3 regions of the Pseudomonas berkeleyensis genome follow, and region 1 is predicted to be linked to each of the others. Evidence: predicted binding sites of a transcription regulator. Region 1 holds the regulator's gene; each other region holds the start of a gene.
The links. The regulator sigma-54, encoded in region 1, starts transcription at its own class of promoters, with help from an activator protein. The targets are predictions, from matches to a motif close to ANTGGCATNNANNTTGCTNT.

Region 1 (2,202 bases):
TGATCGCGCCGGCCGTCAGGCGGAGTTGGAAAGCCTGCTGCAGGAATTCCACATCCACCACATTGCCGATAGCCTCGGCATGAGCCTGTCCGGCGGTGAACGCCGCCGTGTGGAAATCGCCCGCGCCCTGGCGACCAATCCCAAGTTCATCCTGCTCGACGAACCCTTCGCAGGTGTCGACCCGATCTCCGTGGGCGACATCAAGCAGATCATCCATCACCTCAAGACCAAGGGCATCGGCATCCTGATCACCGATCACAATGTGCGCGAAACCCTGGATATCTGCGAAACGGCTTACATCGTCAACGACGGTCAACTGATCGCCGAAGGCGATGCCGAGACCATCCTCGCCAACCAGACGGTGAAAGAGGTTTACCTGGGGCACGAGTTCCGCCTGTAGGTCTGCGAGTATTTCACTACAGAAATATGGCAACCCCTAGGCAAAATCGACAACATCAGGCATATAATTTGCTTCCTGGCGGCGCTTCGGCGCCCTGATGTGGAAGGCGTAACTCGCCGGTAAATTAAGGTCTGCAATGAAACCATCGCTAGTCCTCAAGATGGGCCAGCAGCTGACGATGACCCCTCAGCTGCAACAGGCTATCCGCCTCCTCCAACTGTCCACCCTGGATCTGCAACAGGAAATCCAGGAGGCGCTGGAGTCCAACCCCATGCTCGAGCGCCAGGAAGAAGGCGACGACTTCGACAATAGCGACCCGATGGCCGACGGCGCCGAAAGCGCAACGCCCGCTACCCAGAGCAAGGAAGAGAGTTACCAGGAAACCGCTCCGACAGTGGACAACCTGGAAGAAGGCGATTGGGGCGAGCGTATTCCCAACGAGTTGCCGGTCGATACCGCCTGGGAAGACATTTACCAGACCAGCGCCAGCAGCCTGCCGAGCAATGACGACGATGAGTGGGATTTCACCACCCGCACCTCCAGCGGTGAAAGCCTGCAAAGCCACCTGCTCTGGCAACTCAACCTGGCGCCCATGTCGGACAAGGATCGGCTGATCGCTGCCACCCTGATCGACTGCATCAACAACGATGGCTACCTGGAGGAAACCCTCGAGGAAGTCACCGAATCCTTCGACCCCGAGCTGGATATCGAACTCGACGAAGTGGAAGTGGTGCTGCACCGCATCCAGCAGTTCGAGCCAGCGGGCATCGGTGCCCGCGACCTGCGTGAGTGCCTGCTGCTGCAACTGCGCCAGCTGCCTGCCAACACCCCGTGGCTGAACGAAACCCAGCGGGTGGTCAGCGACTACCTGGAAGTGCTCGGCAGCCGTGACTATGCCCAGTTGCTGCGGCGCATGAAGCTCAAGGAAGACGAGCTCAAGCAGGTCATCGACCTGATCCAGCGCCTCAACCCACGCCCGGGTTCGCAGATCGAATCCAGCGAACCGGAATACGTCGTGCCGGACGTCATCGTGCGCAAGCACAACGACCGCTGGCTGGTTGAGCTGAATCAGGAAGCCATGCCACGCCTGCGCGTCAACCCGCAGTATGCCGGCTTCGTCAAACGCGCCGACTCCAGCGCCGACAACACCTTCATGCGCAACCAGTTGCAGGAAGCACGCTGGTTCATCAAGAGCCTGCAGAGCCGCAACGAAACCCTGATGAAGGTCGCCACGCAGATCGTCGAGCACCAGCGCGGCTTCCTCGACTACGGCGACGAGGCGATGAAACCGCTGGTACTGCATGACATCGCCGAAGCGGTAGGCATGCACGAGTCGACCATTTCACGCGTTACCACGCAGAAATTCATGCATACCCCGCGTGGTATTTACGAGCTGAAATATTTCTTCTCCAGCCACGTCAGCACCTCCGAAGGCGGTGAATGCTCGTCCACCGCGATCCGCGCGATCATCAAAAAACTGGTTGCAGCAGAAAACGCGAAAAAGCCGTTGAGCGACAGCAAGATCGCTGGTTTACTGGAGGCACAAGGCATCCAAGTCGCCCGCAGGACGGTTGCCAAATACCGTGAATCCCTCGGTATAGCGCCCTCCAGCGAACGCAAGCGACTGATGTAGGCCAAGGAGGCGACCTGCCTCCAAGCCAACGTGTTCCGGTGGCGGATTCTCATGGAATCCGTCTCTTACACAAGGCAACAAGGAGAAAGCGGTATGCAAGTCAACATCAGTGGACATCAGCTGGATGTGACCGACGCCCTGCGTGACTATATCGGCGAGAAACTCGGCC
Region 2 (2,202 bases), 410 kb from region 1:
TGGCGATCAGCGGACGCATCACCAGCATGTCGGTGGCCGAGTCGATCACCGCGAGGTTGGTCAGCGTCTGGCTCGACACCTGGCTGATCGCCTCGCCGGTCACCAGCGCTTCGATCTCCAGGCGCTCGGCAACACGGGTAGCGGCGCGCAACATCATGCGTTTGAGAATAACGCCCATCTGGCTGTTATCGACCTTACCGAGGATCTCGCCGACCACTTCCTCAAACGGCACGCTGACGAACAGCACGCGCTGCGAGCGACCGAACTTCTGCCATAGATAGTGGGCCACTTCCATTACACCCAACTCGTGGGCACGGCCGCCGAGGTTGAAGAAGCAGAAGTGAGTAACCAGGCCGCGACGCATCATCTGGTAGGCGGCGACGGTGGAATCGAAGCCACCGCTCATCAAGACCAGGGTCTGCTCCAGCGAGCCCAGCGGGTAACCGCCGAGACCTTCATGGCGATGGTGCACGACGAACAGGCGCTGGTCGCGAATCTCCATGCGCACTTCGACTTCCGGCTTCTTCAGGTCGATGCCGGCGGCGCCGCACTCCAGACGCAGACGGCTGCCGACATGGCGCTCGACATCCATGGAGCTGAACGACTGCTTACCGCCACGTTTGCAGCGCACGGCGAAGATCTTGCCCGGCAACTGATCGGCGTAATGACGCTTGCAGTGTTCGGTGATGTCGTCCAGGTCGCCCAACGGGTACTCGTTCACTTCGAGGAACAGGCCGATGCCCGGTGTGCAGCGCAGGCGCTCGGTCATTTCGGCGAGCAGCTTGGGATCGTCGACCAGCGTTTCCACCTCGAGGTTGTCCCAAACACCCGTGACCTTCAACTCAGGGTCGAGATCGCGCAGCACGGAGCGAATGTTCTTCCCCAACTGGCGGATGAACTGCTTGCGCACCGGGCGGCTCTTGATGGTGATTTCCGGGAAAACTTTGACGATCAGCTTCATGAATAGAGCGCCCGCTCGACGGGACGAAAAAACAGGGGCGCGGATTATAGCGGAAATTGCTCAAGCTTTGACCAAAAATACTGCGACCTCAGCTCTACGCACCAAAAACATGCGCGCCCGCATTTAACAGCACCTTAATGGTGCAAATATCCTCCTGAAAAACCGCCGCAAGCAGCGGAACGCCTGAGTTTCGGGCACTCTGCCCATTACAGGGCACTGGCATGCAATTTGCTCCCTTGTGAGGCAGGTCGCCCTGAAGGACTATCCCGCCGGGCTTCACCGCATCTTCAAGGCTTATCGATAAGAGCCTTTTCCACCTGGAGGACAACATGTCTAAGGCTGTTCAACTGATCAAAGAACACGACGTGAAGTGGGTAGACCTGCGCTTCACCGACACCAAGGGCAAGCAGCACCACGTGACCATGCCGGCCCGTGACGCCCTGGACGAAGACTTCTTCGAGCACGGCAAGATGTTCGACGGTTCGTCCATCCATGGCTGGAAAGGCATCGAAGCCTCCGACATGATCCTGCTGCCGGTCGACGAGACCTCCGTACTGGATCCGTTCACCGAAGAGCCGACCCTGATCATCGTCTGCGACATCATCGAGCCGAGCACCATGCAAGGCTACGATCGCGACCCGCGCTCCATCGCCAAGCGCGCTGAAGAGTTCCTGAAGTCCACCGGTATCGGTGACACCGTATTCGTCGGCCCGGAGCCTGAGTTCTTCATCTTCGACGAAGTGAAGTTCAAGTCCGATATCTCCGGTTCCATGTTCAAGATCTTCTCCGAGCAAGGTTCCTGGAACACCGACGCCGACATCGAAGGCGGCAACAAAGGCCACCGTCCGGCCGTCAAAGGCGGTTACTTCCCGGTTCCGCCGTGCGACCACGACCACGAAATCCGTACTGCCATGTGCAACGCCATGGAAGAAATGGGTCTGGTCGTCGAAGTTCACCACCACGAAGTGGCCACCGCTGGCCAAAACGAAATCGGTGTGAAGTTCAACACCCTGGTCGCCAAGGCTGACGAAGTTCAGACCCTGAAGTACTGCGTGCACAACGTAGCCGACGCCTACGGCAAGACCGCGACCTTCATGCCGAAGCCGCTGTACGGCGACAACGGTTCGGGTATGCACGTGCACATGTCGATCTCCAAAGACGGCAAGAACACCTTCGCTGGCGAAGGCTATGCCGGTCTGTCGGAAACCGCTCTGTACTTCATCGGCGGTATCATCAAGCAC
Region 3 (2,202 bases), 1.4 Mb from region 1:
AGGGCGCTCGGTTTGCCGTGACTGATCCACTCGGCGAACATCCAGCCCAGAGCGGCGGCGGCGGTGGCGATCTGGGTAACCAGCATGGCCATGCCAGCGGTGCCGTCAGCGGCTGCAGCGGAGCCGGCGTTGAAGCCGAACCAGCCGACCCACAGCATCGCAGCACCGATCAGGGTGTAGCCGAGGTTGTGCGGCGCCATGGCCACGCTCGGGTAACCCTTGCGCTTGCCGAGCATGATGCAGGCCACCAGGCCGGCGATACCGGCATTGATGTGCACCACGGTGCCACCGGCGAAGTCGAGTACGCCCCAGTCCCACATCAGAGCACCATCGCCGCCCCAAACCATGTGGGCGATCGGTGCATAGACCAGGGTGAACCAGACGGCCATGAACACCAGCATCGCGGAGAACTTCATGCGCTCAGCGAAGGCGCCGACGATCAGGGCCGGAGTGATGATGGCGAAAGTCATCTGGAAGGTGACGAACACGCTTTCCGGGAACGCCGCCGTCAACGATTCCTTGGTCAGATTACCCAGGAACATGTTGCCCAGGCCGCCCACGAAGGAACTGAAGTTGGTGACGCCAGCTTCCATTCCGGTGGTGTCGAAGGCCAGGCTGTAGCCGTAGGCGAACCACAGGATGCTCATCAGAGCGGTAATGGCGAAGCACTGCATCATCACCGACAGGACGTTCTTGGAACGCACCATGCCAGCGTAGAACAGGGCCAGGCCCGGAATGGTCATGAACAGAACCAGCGCGGTGGCGGTCAGCATCCAAGCTGTGTCACCGGAATTCAGCGTCGCTTCCTCAGCCATGGCTAGGCCGGGGGAAAGCAGAGACAAAAGGGCTCCAAGCCCTGCGATTTTTCGCAGAGTCATGATTTAACTCCTGGGACGATTCTGGGGGTGGGGCGGCGTTGGGCTTAGATCGCGTCGGTATCGGTTTCGCCGGTACGGATGCGAATCGCCTGCTCCAGGTTGACCACGAAAATCTTGCCGTCACCGATCTTGCCGGTGTTGGCAGCCTTGGTGATGGCCTCGATGACGCGATCCAGTTGGTCGTCAGCGATGGCCACGTCGATCTTCACCTTGGGCAGGAAGTCGACAACGTATTCAGCACCGCGATACAGCTCGGTGTGACCTTTCTGGCGACCGAAGCCTTTGACTTCGGTAACGGTGATGCCTTGCACGCCGATTTCCGACAGCGACTCGCGGACGTCGTCCAGCTTGAACGGCTTGATGATGGCAGTGACTAGCTTCATGAACTCTCTCCCGTATTAGGTTGACTTGCCCCAGGAATTCTCAGCCCTCGACAAGTCTAAGCGCAGTGTCCGGCTTTTGTAATGCACCGACCGCCCTAGCTGGCGTGGTCGACATCCATCAACCGCTCCTGGCGAAACACTCCCCACGCTTCGCCTGACGCACCGGTACTGCATCGGTGCATGCGTCACCAGGGGCTAAGCAGAAAGCTTGCCAGCTACATCAAAAGCCTGATGTTTCAGGACTTTGCGCTGGTGCCGAGGATGTGACCGAGCATTCATAATAGAAACTACGCACAGAGTTGGTGCATCGAGCCATCCGCGCACGCTCAAAAACCGTGCACCGCAGTGCCAGGCCTCGGTTTTCGCCTGCGTGCTACACTGCCCGCCGTCTGTATCTGGAACCTACCCATGCTCCCGCCCAAAGCTCTGCTCGACACCCTCAGTAGCCACGCCTCGCGCCTGTTCAGTGGCGACAGCCCACTTCCTCGCGCCGAACTGGAAGCCCAGTTCAAGGCCCTGCTGCAGAGTGGTTTCAGCAAACTCGATCTGGTCAGCCGGGATGAGTTCGATAGCCAGATGGTGGTTCTGGCCCGCACCCGCGCCCGCCTCGAGGCGCTGGAGGCCAAGGTCGCCGAACTGGAAGCCAAGCTCACCGCAGCAGACTAAGGTTTGTTGTAGGAGCGGCTTCAGCCGCGAACAGGCTTCGCGGCTGAAGCGGAATGCCGCCCAGCCGCTCCTACAGGCACTGCACCCTACTTGATCAAGGAGTGATCATGTCCCTGGCAATCGTCCATAGCCGCGCCCAGGTCGGCGTCGAAGCACCGGCCGTTACCGTCGAAGCGCACCTGGCCAACGGCCTGCCATCCCTGACGCTGGTCGGCCTGCCGGAAACGGCGGTCAAGGAAAGCAAGGATCGCGTGCGCAGCGCCATCCTCAATGCC

Region 2: a site for sigma-54 is predicted at 1,177-1,196, ahead of glnA (glutamate--ammonia ligase). Genes of this name have one in related genera too.
Region 3: a site for sigma-54 is predicted at 1,458-1,477, ahead of glnK (P-II family nitrogen regulator). Genes of this name have one in related genera too.

Annotation. Positions count from the first base shown of each region.
Region 1 is NZ_CP059139.1:4,603,803-4,606,004, forward strand. Features, by position in the region: gene lptB (LPS export ABC transporter ATP-binding protein) at 1-400, shown strand, start outside; gene HS968_RS21340 (RNA polymerase factor sigma-54) at 537-2,033, shown strand; gene hpf (ribosome hibernation-promoting factor, HPF/YfiA family) at 2,127-2,202, shown strand, end outside.
Region 2 is NZ_CP059139.1:5,013,622-5,015,823, forward strand. Features, by position in the region: gene thiI (tRNA uracil 4-sulfurtransferase ThiI) at 1-961, opposite strand, end outside; gene glnA (glutamate--ammonia ligase) at 1,291-2,202, shown strand, end outside.
Region 3 is NZ_CP059139.1:336,864-339,065, reverse strand. Features, by position in the region: gene HS968_RS01580 (ammonium transporter) at 1-878, opposite strand, end outside; gene glnK (P-II family nitrogen regulator) at 923-1,261, opposite strand; gene HS968_RS01570 (accessory factor UbiK family protein) at 1,670-1,927, shown strand; gene HS968_RS01565 (YifB family Mg chelatase-like AAA ATPase) at 2,035-2,202, shown strand, end outside.